Regions from separate parts of the Phenylobacterium sp. VNQ135 genome, predicted to be linked through region 2. Evidence: riboswitches for the same ligand, from Rfam matches in the RefSeq annotation. Region 2 holds a riboswitch; the other holds the start of a gene.
What was found. Region 2 has a riboswitch for glycine ahead of ACO2Q0_RS04005 (TonB-dependent receptor domain-containing protein). Riboswitches for the same ligand answer to the same signal wherever they lie in the genome.
Positions count from the first base shown of each region.

Region 1: linked by a shared signal. The riboswitch ahead of gcvT (glycine cleavage system aminomethyltransferase GcvT) and the one ahead of ACO2Q0_RS04005 (TonB-dependent receptor domain-containing protein) in region 2 are both predicted to bind glycine.

Region 1 is NZ_JBMSDS010000005.1:327,455-335,715, reverse strand. Features, by position in the region: gene ACO2Q0_RS19415 (serine hydrolase domain-containing protein) at 1-743, shown strand, start outside; gene ACO2Q0_RS19410 (hypothetical protein) at 825-1,046, shown strand; gene ACO2Q0_RS19405 (GNAT family N-acetyltransferase) at 1,043-1,534, opposite strand; gene ACO2Q0_RS19400 (hypothetical protein) at 1,557-2,333, opposite strand; gene ACO2Q0_RS19395 (hypothetical protein) at 3,194-3,457, shown strand; glycine riboswitch at 3,648-3,739, shown strand; gene gcvT (glycine cleavage system aminomethyltransferase GcvT) at 3,920-5,083, shown strand; gene gcvH (glycine cleavage system protein GcvH) at 5,242-5,607, shown strand; gene gcvPA (aminomethyl-transferring glycine dehydrogenase subunit GcvPA) at 5,740-7,071, shown strand; gene gcvPB (aminomethyl-transferring glycine dehydrogenase subunit GcvPB) at 7,068-8,261, shown strand, end outside.
Region 2 is NZ_JBMSDS010000001.1:767,917-776,177, reverse strand. Features, by position in the region: gene ACO2Q0_RS04010 (sensor histidine kinase) at 1-1,185, shown strand, start outside; glycine riboswitch at 1,520-1,619, shown strand; gene ACO2Q0_RS04005 (TonB-dependent receptor domain-containing protein) at 1,753-4,461, shown strand; gene ACO2Q0_RS04000 (prolyl oligopeptidase family serine peptidase) at 4,521-6,467, shown strand; gene ACO2Q0_RS03995 (amidohydrolase family protein) at 6,545-7,561, shown strand; gene virB11 (P-type DNA transfer ATPase VirB11) at 7,558-8,261, opposite strand, start outside.

The DNA of each region.
Region 1 (8,261 bases), on a different contig from region 2:
TCGTCGGCCGCGCCGTCCAGCTCGGCCACGTCAAGGTCGACGAGCCCGTCAACATTCCCGAATGGCCCGCCGGCGACCCCCGGCGCCGGATCACGCTCGCCCAGCTCATGCACATGGGCTCGGGCCTGTGGACCGACGGCCCCGGCAACCGCACCGACGAGGTCTATCTGGGCGGCGCCCTCGTCACCCAGACGGCGGCCGCCATGCCGCTGGAGGCCGCCCCCGACAGCCGCTTCCGCTACGCCAACAACGACACCCTGCTGGCCGCCCGCGCCGTCCGCGCCGCCCTGGGCGACGGCCAGGCCGCCCTCGACTTTCCCTTCGCCGAGCTCCTCTGGAAGATCGGCATGACCCACACCACGCCCGAGACCGACTGGCAGGGGAACTACATCCTCTCCAGCCAGGTCTGGACCACGGCCCGCGACCTCGCCCGTTTGGGCCTGCTCTACCAGAACGACGGCGTCTGGAACGGCGAGCGCCTGCTGCCCGAAGGCTGGTCGAGGTTCGTGGCCACGCCCGCGCCCGCCCAGCCGCCTTCCGGCCCCGGCTACGGCGCCTTCTTCTGGCTCTACGGCCAGGCCCAGGGCCTGCCCGCCGACACCTACGCCATGAACGGCAACCGCGGGCAGTACGTCTTCATCGTCCCCTCGAAGGGCGTGGTGATCGTCCGCCGCGGCTTCGATCCCGCCGGCAAGCGGTTCGACGAGGCCGCCTTCGCCCGCGACGTCCTGGCCGCCCTCTAGCGGCCCTCAAATGAGGGCCGCCGGAACGGCCGGGACGCCCCGCCGTTCGGCCAGCGATCCGCTCGCGTGCAGGAGAAGCCGATGGTCGTGCGTCAGGAAAAGCCGATGAACGAGGCCGGCCGCGCGCCGAAGGGCCGCCTGACCTGGGTGGCGCTGGCCGCCATCGCCCTGTTCCTGGTCGTCCTCGTCTTCACGATGTTCAAGCCCGCCGCCCCCGACAACCGCGGCGGCGAGGCCCCTGCCGCCGCCGGCGCTCCGGGCGACGCCTCGCCCGCGCCGGGCTCCAAGGCCGCCCCCGGCTAGGCCGGCCTGTCGCGGGTCATCTCCACCATCGTCGGGCGGAAGCCCACCGAGGCGAACAGCCGCTGGGCGCCCGCGTTGGGATAGGCCGCCGACAGCACCACCTGCGGCGCGCCCAGCGCCTCCAGCCGCTCGATCGCCGCCAGCAGCAGCCGCCGTCCCACGCCGCGCCCCTGTTCGGCCGGGTCCACCACCAGGTCGTAGACCACGCCCGCCGGCCCGCGCAGGGCCAGCCAGTCCATCCCCTCCAGCGCCCCATAGGCATAGCCGACCAGGCGTCCTTCCGCGTCCGCCGCCGCCAGCACCACCACGTCGCGCTTCCCGAGCTCCTCGACGAGATAGGCGCCATAGCCCCGTGCCGTGTCGGCCGTGGGCGCGATGAACCGCCGGGCGTCGAAGTCGTGGTGGCGCGCCACCAGAAGGGCGCCCAGTTCGCCCAGGCGGGCCTCGTCCGCCGCCGTCGCCGGGCGCAGGGTGATCTCGCTGTCCATCACCACAGCATATGGCGCCCGCTCACCGCCCGAACCAGCCGTCGCGTCCGCCCGGCATGGGGATCTGGTTCGGCCCCGGCCGCCAGGTGGTCGTCGCCTCCCGCTCGGCCCGCCCGGTCTCCGGGTTCGGCACATAGCCCACCACCGTCTTCTCGCCGGTCTCGGGGTCCTCCTCGATCTTGAACAGCCGGAACAGGATCTGTTTGGGCTCCTCCCGCACCTCGGGCTCTACCGGCTTGATGCGGAACACCTTCGGCGCGTTGACCCCGGCGACCCACCGCAGGTGCTTGAGCTGCACGTCCACGGCATAGGCGGTCTGCGGCGTCACCGCCTCGGCCAGTTTGCAGGCCCGGTCGGTCCACATCTCGGCCTGGATGCGCTTGCCGATCTGCACCGCGTCCTCGAACTCGGGAAACCGCCGCCGCCAGTAGAAGATCGTCGACAGCGACGGCATCGTCGGGTCCCTGCCGATGGCGGTCAGGCTCTCGCCCTCGCACAGCCGCTCGAAGATCGCCTGGGCGGTCGCCTCGCACAGCCCGAACGGCTGGCCCCGCACGCCCGCCGGCCGCCCGCCGATCCGCCGCGCCTCGGACAGCGCCTCGCCGAACTCGGGCTTCTCCCGCGCCCACTTGGCCACCGCCTCCGGCGTCGGCATCCCGTCCTCGGCGCAGATGCGATAGATCAGCTCGCCCGCCGCCACCCGCTCCAGCAGCCGCCGCGCCAGCGCCTCCGACCACCGCACATAGACGCGCGTCTCCACCGCCGCCCGCCACGCGGGTCGCCGCTTGCCCTTGGCCATCATGAGCCTCGCCGTTCCGGTTTTCAGATGCCGCGCCGCGATCCCGCTCCTCCCCCGTGCAACGGGGGAGGGGGACCACGAAGTGGTGGAGGGGGCGCTCACGCCCCAAGACGCACTCCGCAACGCTGCCCCAACTCTCCCACAAACGCGCGCGCAGGGCAAGAACAAAAGAAGAACTTTAGAACCGCTACCGCCCTCGCGAAGCGGGGGAGGGGGACCGCGCGCCGCAGAGCGCGTGGTGGAGGGGGCAAGCCCCGAGCGCCGCGACTGCCGCTCGCCCCCTCCACCCTCCGCTCTTCGCCCTCCGCCGCCACCCCCCTTCTCCCCTTGCGGGAGAAGGTGGCCTGCGAAGCAGGTCGGATGAGGGGTCGAGCCGCCCTCCGTCACGAACCCCGCCGCTCGCCGCCGATCCCAGCGAGACCCCTCATCCGGCCGCCTGCGGCGCGCCCTCGCCGTTCGACCTGCCACGCTCAAGCCCTAACAGGCGGTGCGCGTGAACACAGGAACCGCTACCGCCCCCGCGAAGCGGGGGAGGGGGACCGCGCGCCGCAGAGCGCGTGGTGGAGGGGGCAAGCCTCAAGCGCCGCGCGTGCCGCTCGCCCCTCCACCCTCGGCTCTTCGCCATCCGCCATCACCTCCCTTCTCCCCTTGCGGGAGAAGGTGGCCTGCGAAGCAGGTCGGATGAGGGGTCAAGCCGCCCTCCGTCACGAACCCCGCCGCCGCTCGCCGCCGATCCCCAGCGAACCCCTGATCCGGGCGCCTGCGGCCTGTCCCTCCCCATCAAAGGAGGGAAGAGCGCGAGCCATCGACGCCCACGTTCGGCCTGCTAGGCTCAAGCTTCGGCGGGCGGCGTGGGTGGAATGAGCCAGATCGAAAGCATCGCGACGACGCTCGCCAAGGGTGGCTTCATCGCCGCCGCCCTGGCCTATTGGTGGCTGGCCGGCAGGGTAGCTCGTGCGCGGCGCGGCGCCCGTATCCGCCCGCATCGGCTCCTGATCATCCCGTTCTTCATGGATGCGGAGACCCTCACCGAGGACGGCCGCCGCCACTACCGCTGGCTCAATCGCATCTGGGTCGCCGGCATGGCTTGCTGGGGCGTCCTCCTCCTCAGCATGATCCTGTGAGCCGGGCGCCGATTTCCGCGGAGCATCCCCCGGGGATGCCGCCCCGCCATTGATCTCACGGCAGGCTGGCGTTGAGACCGGAAGATCAAGAGCCTGGCCCCGCGAGCGGCGGAGGTACGCTGGTGGCGCCAAGCCGCCCCCACCCCTCATCCCCCGTTGACTCCCGTTCCACCTTCCCCGACACATCCCGCCAACTCTCGCGGGAGAGGCCGGATTCTCGGATCCGGCGCCGAAGGCGCAACCGCCCCGGAAACGCTCAGGCAAAAGGACCGCGCGGGCTGATGAACGCTGGAAAGTTCCTCCTTCGCCGATGACGGCGGAGTAGGGCGCCGAAGGAGCAGAGGGCCGCCAGGCTAGCGCCGGCCCGAAATCTCTCAGGCCCAATGGACAGCGGGGGCGCGAACGACGAAACCGGCTCCCCGGTTGTCGTCTCGCCGCATCGTCAGCCGGAGTCCGCGCCTCATGTCCGACACGCCCAACACCGCCGGCGACCTGCCCGCCGAGGCCGTGCTCAAGACGACGCCGCTCACCGACACCCATGTGGCGCTGGGCGCGCGCATGGTCCCGTTCGCGGGCTATTCCATGCCGGTGCAGTACGCCGACGGCGTGATGAAGGAGCACCTCTGGACGCGCGAGAGCGCGGGCCTGTTCGACGTCTCCCACATGGGCCAGGCCCGCATCCGCGGCGTCGCCCCGCTGGCCGCCTTCGAGGAGATCGTGCCCGGCGACTACATCGGCCTGAAGCCCGGCCGGCAGAAGTATTCCGTCCTGCTGAACCGCCAGGGCGGCATCATCGACGACCTGATGGCGGGCCGCCCGATCGCCGCCGACGGCTCGGGCGACGACGGCCTCTTCGTGGTGGTCAACGGCGCCTGCAAGGACAACGACTTCAAGGTCATCGACGACGAGCTCGCCGGCCAGGTGCAGATCGAGCGCCTGGAGGACCGCGCCCTCATCGCCATCCAGGGCCCGAAGGCGGTGGACGCCCTGAAGGTCCACGTCCCCGAGGTCGTCACCATGGCCTTCATGGACATCCGCCTGCTGGAGGGCTTCGGCGCCGAGCTGATCGTCTCGCGCTCGGGCTACACCGGCGAGGACGGCTTCGAGATCTCGGTCCCGGCGCATGCGGCGACCACCGTCTGGAACAAGCTGCTGGCGGACGAGCGGGTGAAGCCCATCGGCCTCGGCGCGCGCGACAGCCTGCGCCTGGAGGCCGGCCTGCCGCTCTACGGCCACGACCTCGACGAGACGGTCAGCCCGGTCGAGGCGGGGCTCACCTTCGCCATCAACAAGAACCGCCGCGAACAGCGCGACTTCCCGGGCGCGGCGCGGATCGTCAAGGAACTGGCCGAGGGCCCGGCGCGCGTCCGCGTCGGCCTGAAGGTCAAGGAAGGCGCCCCGGCCCGCGAGGGCGCCGAAGTCGCCGACGAGGCCGGCAAAGTCGTCGGCGTCGTCACCTCCGGCGGCTATTCGCCCACCCTGCGCTACGGCATCGCGCTCGCCTTCGTGCCGCCGGCGCTGGCCGAGCCCGGGACCGAGCTCAAGGTCATCGTCCGCGGCAAGGCCCAGGCCTGCGAGGTCGTGAAGACCCCCTTCGTCCCGCAACGCTACGTGCGGAAGGTCTAGGCATGGCCGCCGCCGCTCGCGCGCCGCAGGCGCAGTCATTCGACCACCAAGCCCACCAAGTTCACCAAGGCGCCCGCGTTTCTCTTGGTGTGCTTGGTGAACTTGGTGGTTCAAACAACGGCGCTGACGCGCCCACCGGCTTCTGAGGAGACCCCAGGATGCGCTTCACCAAGGATCACGAGTGGGTGTCGCTGGACGGCGACGTCGCCACCGTCGGCATCACCAGCCACGCGGCCGAACAGCTCGGCGACGTGGTGTTCGTCGAGACGCCACAGGTCGGCAAGTCGGTGAAGGCCGGCGAGGCCTTCGCCGTCGTCGAGAGCGTCAAGGCGGCCTCCGACGTCTACGCCCCCGTCACCGGCGAGGTGGTCGAGGCCAACGACGCGCTGTCCGGCGCGCCCGAGACGGTCAACCAGTCGGCCGAGGGCGAAGGCTGGTTCGCCAAGGTCCGCGTCGCCAACCCGTCCGAGCTCGACGCCCTGATGGATAAGGCCGCCTACGACGCCTACGTGGCGAGCCTCTAGCCGCGCGCAGCGCAATGATCTCGACCGCGGAAAACGCCGAAAATCGCGGAATGTGCAGCCGCCGACTTCCGCGCCCTTCCGCGTCTTCCGCGGTTCCCAATTTCCGCGCCTTCGGCGCGCAGGACTGACCCGATGAGATACCTCCCGCTCACCCCCGCCGACCGGGCCGAGATGCTGGCCGTGATCGGCGCGCCGAACATCGACGCGCTGTTCGCCGACGTGCCGGCCGCCGCGCGCAAGGCCGACCTGTTCGACCTGCCGCTGCACGCGGGCGAGCTGGAGGTGGAGCGGGAGCTCTCCGCGCTGGCGGCGCTCAACCGGCCGGCCGGGGCCGGGCCGTTCTTCTGCGGCGCCGGCGCCTACCGCCACCACGTGCCCGCCAGCGTCGACCACATCATCCAGCGGTCGGAGTTCCTGACCAGCTACACGCCCTACCAGCCCGAGATCGCGCAGGGGACCCTGCAGGTCCTCTTCGAGTTCCAGACCCAGGTCGCCGCGCTCACCGGCCTCGATGTGGCCAACGCCTCGATGTACGACGGCTCCACCGCCTGTGCAGAAGCTGTGATGATGGCCCAGCGCGTGACGCGGCGTGAGAAGGCCATCCTGTCGGGCGGCCTGCACCCGCACTACGCGGCCACCACCCAGACCATCGCCCATGCCGAGGGGATGGAGATCGTCCGCCAGGCCGCCGCCATCGACGCCGAGGCCGCGGTCATCGACGCGATCGACGAGGCGACCGCCTGCGTCGTCGTCCAGACCCCGAACGTCTTCGGCGTGGTCACCGATGTCACGCGCATCGCCGAGGCCGCCCACGCCAAGGGCGCGCTGCTGATCGTGGTGACGACCGAGGCGGTGTCGTTCGGCCTGCTCAAGTCGCCGGGGGCGATGGGCGCCGACATCGCGGTCGCCGAAGGCCAGTCGATCGGCAACGCCCTGAACTACGGCGGCCCCTACGTGGGCCTCTTCGCCGCCCGCGAGAAGTTCGTCCGCCAGATGCCCGGCCGCCTCTGCGGCGAGACCGTCGATGCGGAGGGCCGCCGCGGCTACGTGCTGACGCTGTCGACCCGCGAGCAGCACATCCGCCGCGAGAAGGCGACCTCGAACATCTGCACCAACTCGGGGCTTTGCGCGCTCGCCTTCACCATCCACCTGTCGCTGCTGGGCGGTCAGGGGCTGAAACAGCTCGCCGCCATCAACCACGCCAAGGCGCGCGAGCTGAAGGCCGCCGTCGAGGCCGCCGGCCTCGAGGTCCTGACGCCGCGCTTCTTCAACGAGATCGCGGTGCGGACCCGCGGCCCCGCCGCCGCGCTGGTGGACAGGCTGTTGGCCGACGGCGTCGTCGCCGGCGTGCCGTTCTCCCGCCTGGATCCGGCGGCCGGCCTGGACGACGTCCTGCTGCTCGCCGCCACCGAAACCACCACGTCTTCCGACATCGCCGCGCTGAAGGACGCGCTCGCCCGATGACCATGCAGAACGTGGGCCGTCCCACCCGCCCCGAAGGCTCGGCCGATGCGACCGGCTTCCAGTCCCTGACCGGCGGCCGTGCGCTGCTCCAGGACGAGGCCCTCCTGTTCGAGCTGGACGGCTGGGACAAGACCGGCGTCGACCTGCCGGCCTGCGAGCTCGACGCTTCGGACCTCGGCGACCTGGTCCGCGACGACCTCCGCCTGCCGGGCCTCTCCGAGCCCGAGGCCGTGCGCCACTACGTGCGCCTGTCCCAGAAGAACCACGCCATCGACCTGGCGCTCTACCCCCTGGGCTCGTGCACCATGAAGCACAACCCGCGCCTGAACGAGAAGATGGCCCGCCTGGCCGGCTTCGCCGACCTGCACCCCCTCCAGCCCGTGGCCACCACCCAGGGCGCGCTGCAGCTCATGGATCGCCTGGCCCACTGGCTGAAGACGCTGACCGGCATGGCCGCCGTCGCGCTCTCGCCCAAGGCCGGCGCCCACGGCGAGCTCTGCGGCCTGCTGTGCATCAAGGCCGCCCACGAGGCCGCCGGCCAGGGCCATCGCCGGACCGTGCTGGTCCCCACCTCGGCCCACGGCACCAACCCGGCCACCGCCGCCTTCGTCGGCTACTCGGTGCGTGAAATTGCTCAGACCACGGACGGTCGCGTCGACCTCGCCGACCTCGCAGCCCAGCTCGGCCCCGACGTCGCCGCCATCATGGTCACGAACCCAAACACCTGCGGCCTGTTCGAGCGGGACATCCTCGAGATCAGCCGCCTGACCCACGCCGCCGGGGCCTATTTTTACTGCGACGGGGCCAACTTCAACGCCATCGTCGGCCGTGTCCGCCCCGGCGACCTTGGCGTCGACGCCATGCACATCAACCTGCACAAGACCTTCTCCACGCCCCATGGCGGTGGCGGTCCCGGCGCGGGTCCGGTCGTGCTGTCCGAGGCGCTCGCGCCGTTCGCGCCGGCCCCCTGGATCGTCAGCGGGGAGGGGGACTTCGCCCTCCAGGAGCAGGATGCCGGCTTCGGCCGCCTGTGCGCCTTCCACGGCCAGATGGGCATGTTCGTCCGCGCCCTGGCCTACATGCTCAGCCACGGCGCCGACGGCCTGCGCCAGGTCGCCGAAGACGCCGTGCTGAACGCCAACTACGTCAAGGCCAGCCTCTCCGACGTCATGACGCCGGCGTTCCCGGAG
Region 2 (8,261 bases):
AGGGACGGACGCCCGAGCGTCCAGCTGTCCCCTTGGTCGTTGGGCCTTCTGGACGGGCCGGAACGAGACGCCGTCTTCTACGGCGTGCGCCATCGCGGCCGCGTGGTCACCGGCTATGGCGAGCTGCCGCGGCTCCCTCATGCGCGGGTTGACGCCGTCGTCTTTGGGGACGGCGAGATGCTCGGCATGCCGGTTCGCGTGGCCGAAACCTGGGTCGAGGCGCCGGGCCTTGATGCGCCCGTTTCGGTGGCCGTGGCTCAGAGCCTGGACTCCCGGCGCGCCAGCGTCCGCGAGCTGCTGCTGGGTCTGATCGCCCTGCCGGTCTGCCTGGTCGGTGGCGCGGCGCTGCTGATCTGGCCAGCGACGGTCTGGAGCCTGCGTCCGCTGCGCCGGCTCGCCGCCGAACTGACGCGCCGCTCGCAGGACCTGCGGGCCAGCTATGCGCCGGCCTCCCTGGACGGAGTCCCGAGCGAGGTGGCTCCGGTGGTCAGGGCCTACAACAGCCTGCTGGCCAACCTGGAACGCTCGGCGACCGGCCTGGAGCGGTTCGCGGCGGATGCGTCGCACCAGCTGCGCACGCCCTTGTCCGTCATCACCGCGAACCTCGCCCTGCTGGCCAAGGGCAAGCTGGGGGGCGTGGAGGCGCGGGCGCTGGTGCAGGACTCCCGGGATGCGTCCGGCCGCCTCAACGTGGTGCTCCGGCAGTTGCTGGCGCTCGCGAGGGCGGAGGCGGCGGCCGATGCGGGCGTCGCCAGGCTGGACGCCGCGGCTCGCCAGGCCGCGGTGGAGGTGATGCGGGCCAACCCACGCGCCGAGGTGCGGGTGCGCGATCTGCGCGACGGACTTCACGTCCGCGGAGATCCGGTGCTGGTCGAGGAGATGCTCCGCAATCTGCTGTCGAACGGCGCGGTCTATGGCGGCGGCCTGGTGTTCGTCCGCTTGTGCAGGGCGGCCGATGGACGACCGTGCGCGGTGATCTGGGACCGCGGGCCGGGGATGCGGCCTGCCGAGCTCGAGCGCCTGTTCGAGCGGTTCTACCGCGGGGCAGGTTCGGCCGGCACGGTCGGCGCCGGCCTGGGCCTTGCGATCGTGCGGACGCTCGCCGAAGCCTTCGGAGCCGAGATGGAGATCGCGAACCGCCGACGCCGGGGGCTCGTCGTCCGCTTGACGTTCCAGGGCGCCTAAAACTGTGGCGCCTTGAGCACAGCTTGCAGGCAATCAGGAGCCGTGACGCAGAATGCGGCGGCAGCTGCCGCCGCGCGGAGTCTGTCACCGACCTGTCAGACCGCCGCCGGGAGTCTCCGCGGTTCAATCCTGAGGCGAGGTCTCCGCGTGGCGATCGCAAGATTGTGCCTGGATTCCGCTTCGTGCCGGAATGAGATGGTCGCCTGGTTGGGCTTTGACAGGACCGCTGGGGCCAAACTTACTCGCCCCTGCTCTTGCGGGAGAGATTTGGGTTCGACCCGACGCCGAAGGCGCAACCGCCCCGGAAACGCTCAGGCAAACGGACCGCAGAGCACGGACTGACGCTGGAAAGCAGGTTGGCGCGCCAACCTCGCCGAAGGAGCAAGGGCGCTGCGGCGCCTGAATCTCTCAGGCACGAGGACAGCGGGGGCAAGGACGGCCGGAGCGCAGCCCGGCGCGGCGAAGCCGTCGCGCATGAGCCTCATCGACGAAGCGCGGCAGCAGATCGCGTCCGTGGCGCCAAGCCGAACACAGCTGTCGCTCGCGTAACGAAAAAGGGGATATCACATGTCTAACTCTCGCCGCGGGCGTTCGCGCCTGCTGATGGGCTGCAGCCTCACGCCGGCGCTGCTCGCTGCTGTCTATGCCTCGGGCGCGCTCGCCCAGACGAAGGCCGAACCCAGCGAGGTCGAGGCCGTCGTGGTCACCGCGTCGCGCATCGACGTGGCCGGCTTCGAGGCTCCGACGCCCACCGTGCACGTCACTCCGGAAGAGCTGCTGGTCGGCGCGCGTCCGAACGTGGCCGCCGCCCTGAACGATCTGCCGCAGTTCCGGGCCACCACCTCGCCGCAGACGACGGGCACCAACACCGGCGCAGGCAATGCGCCGCTGGACCTCCGCGGGCTCGGCATCAGCCGCACGCTGGTGCTGCTCGACGGTCGCCGCTTCAGCAGCGAGAACGACCTCAACACCATCCCGACCGTGCTCATCAAGGGCGTCGACGTCGTCACCGGCGGCGCCTCGGCCGCCTGGGGCTCGGGCGCCGTGGCCGGCGTCGTGAACATCAGCATCAATCGCGAGTTGGACGGCGGCAAGCTCGGCGCCCAGTACGGCATCTCCTCGCGTGACGACGCGGCCGAGGTGCGCCTCGAGGGCGCCTACGGGCTGTCCTTCGCCGGAGGTCGCGGCCACGTGGTGGTCGGCGGCGAATATCTCGACAACGACGGCGTCATCCCGAAGAACTCGCGGAAGAACGTCGGCCGCTGGTCCCAAGTCTCCAACGGGGCCGGCGCCTTCATCAACGTCGGCGACGTGGGCTTCTCGAACGCGGCCTACGGCGGCCTGATCATGTCCGGGGTGCTCGCTGGCAAGGCCTTCAATCCGGACGGCTCTCTGCGCAACTTCAACTACGGAACCGTCGTCGGCACATCGATGATCGGCGGGGAAGGACCTTCGAACGACGATCTCAGCCCGCTCGTGACGCCGCAGCGTCGCTACGCGCTGATGGCCGCCGCCACCTACGACATCAGCGACAACCTGAAGTTCACGGCCGATGTGCTGCGGTCGCGGATGTGGAACAACTACATCTGGTTCGGCGACCACAACCGCGGCAACCTGACGATCAAGAGCGACAACGCCTTCCTGTCCTCGGAAGTGCGCAACGCCTTGGCCGCCGCCGGCCAGACCAGCTTCACCATGGGCCGGTTCAACTCCGACCTATCCTACGGTCAGATCGACTTCGAGCGGGTCAACACCCAGGTCTCGCTGGCCCTCGACGGCTCGTTCGCCGACGAAGCCTGGCGCTGGAGCGCCTACTACAGCCACGGCGAGTTCGAGAACAACATCGACACGCCCGGCTTCCAGCTTCGCCAGGAATTCGCCAACGCGGTGGATTCGGTGATCAGCCCGACGACGGGGCAGCCGATCTGCCGGATCGCTCTGACCAATCCCCAGACCAACTGCGTTCCGATCAACCTGTTCGGTCTCGGCGCGCCCTCTCAGGCGGCCATCGACTACGTCACCGGCACCCCGCAGCAGCGCGCCACGACGAAGCTGGACGTCGGCGGCGTGAGCCTCCGCGGCGAGCCCTTCGCGCTACCAGCGGGCGATGTCTCGATCGCCGTGGGCGTCGAGGCGCGTAAGGAGCAGGTCAAGCAGACGGTCGGCGCGCTCGACACCGCCAAGGCCTTCACTACCTTCAGCTTCTCGGCGATGGCCGGCGAGTTCACGGTGAAGGAAGCCTTCGGCGAAATCCTCATCCCCGTTGTGGCCGACGTGCCGCTCCTGCGGAAGCTGGACCTCAACGCCGCGGCGCGGATCTCGGACTACGATACGACCGGCTCGATCTGGTCGTGGAAGGTCGGCGCCACCAACGAGTTCTTCGAGGGCTTCCGCGGCCGGATCACGCTTTCGCGCGACATCCGCTCGGCCAACCTCACCGAGCTCTTCACCACCACCACGACCGGCTACAACAACATCAACGACCCGGTGAAGGGCCAGACGGTCTATGTGCTGAACAACGGCGGCGGCAATCCCGGCCTGACGCCGGAGACCGCCGACACGCTGACCCTCGGCGTCACCTGGCAACCGCCGCAGGTCTCGGGGCTGAACATCTCGGTCGACTACTTCGACATCAAGATCGACGACGTCATCACGACGATCGCGCCGCAGGACCTGGTCACCCGCTGCTTCAACGGCAACACCGCCCTTTGCGACAAGGTGGATCGCGACGCCGCGGGCAACCTGATCCGCACGCGTTCGACCTATGTGAACCTGTCCAAGTACAAGACCGACGGCATCGACGCCGAGGTGTCCTACCGGACGCCGGTGGACGCGCTGTTCGAAGGCGGGTCGGGCCAGTTGCAGCTCCGGCTCGTCGGGACGTGGGTCAACAGCCTCACCACCGACGACGGCATCAGCGTCATCGAATACGTCCGGTCGCAGGGCTACTCCTTCGGCCTGGGCGTGCCCAAGCTGCGCGTGATGGGCAGCGTCGACTGGAAGGGTGAGATGTACGGCGGCTACGTCCGCGCGCGCTACATCTCGAAGGGCGAGTACAACAAGACGATCAACATCGTGAACAACGAGATCGACGCCTATACCTACTTCGACGTGGGGGTGAACGCCCGGCTCCAGAACATCAGCGGCCACGACGTGGAGCTGTATGGCGCCGTCACCAACTTGTTCGACAAGGACCCGCCGCCCGGGTCGCTCTACTCGCCGTACTACGACGTGATCGGCCGCTACTTCACGGTCGGCGCCCGCGTCGCGTTCTAGGCTTCCTGCGGGCCGCTCGCTGCGAGCGGCCCGCGGCTTACCCCCTCAAGGCAATCCCCATGCACATCCGCCTTTCCCTGGCGTTGGCGCTGATGCTCGGCGCAGCGGCCCCAGCCGTGGCCGCGGTCAAGCCGCCGGCGGCCGTCGTCGCCGACGGCCTGCCGTCCGTTCCCGAGTCTCTGGCCGACGCGACGCGACCCTATCTGCAGGCGCGCCGAGCGGCGTTCCTCGGCTGGAACGCCGCCGATCGATCGATGCTGATCAAAACGCGCTTCGGCGCGACGGAGCAGCTGCATATCGTCCAGGCGCCCTATGGCGACCGGCGGCAGGTGAGCTTCGAGGATGAGCCGATCATGTTCGCGGCGCTGTCGCCCGACGGCGCGACGACGGTCGTGCAGAAGGACGTCGGCGGCGGCGAGTTCTACCAGCTCTACACCCTGAAGGACGGCCGGCTGCACCTGCTTACCGATGGCAAGAGCCGCAACTGGTTCGGCGCCTGGAGCCCGGACGGCAAGCTGATCGGCTACGCCTCGAGCCGCCGCAACGGCGCGGACATGGACCTCTATGTCGCCGATCCCACGAAACCCGGAAGCGAGCGCCTGGTCGCCCAGGTGACGGGCGGGGGCTGGAGCATCTCGGATTTCTCGGAAGACGGCCGCACCGCCCTGGTGTCGAACCGCACGTCGATCAACCAGACGATCCTCTACGAACTGGACGTCGCGAGCGGCAAGCTGACCCGGATCACCGACGCCAAGGCGCAGGTTGCGTATCCGGGCGCTCGCTATGCGCCGGACGGGACGGTCTGGACAACCTCGGACAAGGACTCCGACTTCCTCCGCCTCGGCAAGCTTGACCGGAAGACGGGCAGGTTTACCCCGGTGAGCAAGGAGCCCAAGTGGGACGTCAGCGACTTCGCAATCTCGCCTGACGGCAGCTTCATCGCCTATGCGATCAACGAGGCCGGTGTGACGCGGCTGCGCGTCATGAACACGGCGACGGGGGCGACACGCAACGTCGATGGGTTGCCGGCCGGGGTTCTGCAATGGAGCATCGGCGACACCATCCAGATCGCCCCCTGGGGCGACATCGGCCTCAGCCTTTCGTCGGCTCGCGTGCCTGGAGACGCATTCTCGATCGACCCGAAGACTCTCACGGTCACCCGTTGGACCCGCAGCGAGAGCGGCGGCCTCGATCCCGAGAAGAACGTCGAGCCCAAGCTGATCGAGGTGAAGAGCTTCGACGGCGAGACCGTGTCGGGATTCCTCTACCGGCCCGATCCGGCGAAGTTCCCGGGTAAGCGGCCGCTGGTGATGGACATCCACGGCGGGCCGGAGGGCCAGGTCCGGCCCGACTTCATCGGCTCTTGGAACTATCTGATCAACGAATTGGGCGTTGCGGTCTTCATGCCGAACGTCCGCGGCTCCTCCGGCTTCGGCAAGCGGTTCGTCAACCTCGACAACGGACCGTTCAAGCGCGAGGACTCGGTCAAGGACATCGGGCCGTTCTACGACGCCCTGGCGCAGGACCCCGCGCTGGACGCCTCGCGCTTCGGCGTCTCGGGGCTCTCGTACGGCGGCTACATGTGCTACGCCGTGGCCATCCGCTACGGCGATCGGCTCAAGGGCGCGAGCTGCACCGTCGCGATCTCCAACTTCGTCACCTTCCTGGAAAACACCCAGGCCTACCGTCGCGACCTGCGGCGTGTGGAGTACGGGGACGAGCGCGATCCGAAGCAGCGCGCCAAGCTGCAGGAGATCTCTCCGCTGACGTCGATCGACCGGGTCAAGATCCCGATGCTCGTGGCGACGGGGGGCAACGATCCGCGCGTCCCGCCGTCCGAGGCCGACCAGGTCATCAAGGCGATCCGCAGCCACGGCGGCACGGTCGGCCACATGCTCGCGACCAACGAGGGGCATATCTTCCAGAAGAAGGAGAACGAGGACTACCACTTCTGGACGGTCCTGCAGTTCTGGCGGAAGAACCTGCTCGGCGAGACCGTCGAGTAGTTCGTGGAGCGCGGCGGGCCGCCCCCACGGCCCGTCGCGCTCCGCCTTTTCGATCCTGCTCGAACGTGGAAACGCCCATGCGCCGCTTGCTGAGCGCCGTCGTCGTCTGGACCGCGGCCATGTCCACCCTGGCGCACGCCGGCCCGGGGCCGGTGACGACCGACCACCACATGCACGTCCATTCCCCGGCCATCCTCGAGATGCTGCCGGCCTATTGCGCAAGTCCTTACCGCAAGCAGCCGTGCGACGCCCGCTTCGTGCAGCCTCTCGCCACCGCGGACGCACTGGCCGCCCTCGACGCGGCGGGCATCCGGCGGGGCTGGCTGCTTTCGACGGGCTATCTTGCCGAGAGCGCCTTGATGGGACCGGTTCCCGCCGATGCGCCCCAGCGCGTGCACGCCGCCAACGCCTTCACCGTGGGCGAGGCGCGGGCGCACCCCGATCGGCTGACCGCCTTCATCGGCGTCAATCCGCTGACCGACACCGCGCTCAGCGAGATCGCGGCCTGGCGGCGCGATCCAGCCGCCGCGGGGATCAAGCTGCATCTCACGAACTCCGGCGTCGACCTTCGCTCGCCAGCGGACATCGCCCGCCTGAAGGCGGTGTTCCGCGCGGCATCGAAGGCGCGTTTCGCGATCATGATCCACATGCGCACCGGCGCAGCGGATTACGGCCGCGCCGACGCCGAGACCTTCATCCGCGAGGTGTTGCCGGAGGCGCGGGGCGTTCCCGTGGTCATCGCCCATTCCGCCGGGTGGGGCGGCATCGACCCCCAGACGCTGGGCGCGCTTGGAGCCTTCGCCGATGCGGTCGAACGCAACCCCCGCCTCGCCCGCAACCTGTGGTTCGACCTGGCGCAGGTCTACCGTCCGGAGACGAGCGCAGCGGACCGCGCGGCGTTCTCGCTCCTCTTGAAGAGGATCGGCGCGTCGCGCTTCCTTGCCGCCTCGGACTGGCCCTTCGCCGGCGATCTCAGAGGCTACTACGCGGCTTTAGGCGCCGAGCCGTCCCTCGATCCGGCGGCGCAAGCCGCGATCTCAGCCGCGAGCGTTCCGCTGCCGCGGGGCGGGCGGTCGGCCCGTCCCACCCGCTAGCGCGGCTGGAACAAGACGTCCGTCACGCGGCGCAGGCCGTCGGTCCGCTCGATCTGCACGACCACGTCGATCACCCGCCGGACGTAGGTCTGGACCTTGTCCCAGCCCAGGTCGACGCCTGAAGTCAGCGCCAGCAGCGCGATCTGGTCCAAGGCGCCCGCGGGACTGTCGGCATGGACGGTCGTGATTGAGCCGGGATGGCCGCTGTTCACCGCCCGGAGGAACGCAAACGCCTCCTTGCCGCGGAGCTCGCCCAGCATGATGCGGTCGGGCCGGAGGCGGAGGGAGGCGGCCAGCAAGGCGTCGGCGTCCACCCGGGCCTCGCCGAGTTCGCCGCGCACGGCGACGAGGCCCACGCTGTTCGGATGGTCCAGACGGATCTCGGGCGCATCCTCGATGACCACCAGCCGCTCGCCGCGGTCGATCTCCTTCACCAGGGCGTTCAGCAGGGTGGTCTTGCCGCTGCCCGTGCCGCCCGAGATCACGATGGTCTTGCGCCGCGCGACGGCGGCCGCAAGGAAGGCGCCGGTCTCGCCAGCGTCCAGCATCGTCTTCAGCTCGGCGTCGGCCTCCGCCTCACGGCTGCGATCGATCCGCGCTGCGGCCTCGAAAAGGCCGTCCCGCGCCAGGTCCGCGACGCTCATGTCCGAGATGAGGTGCTTGCGCACGGCCATGGCCACCCCGCCGCGCGTGGCGGGCG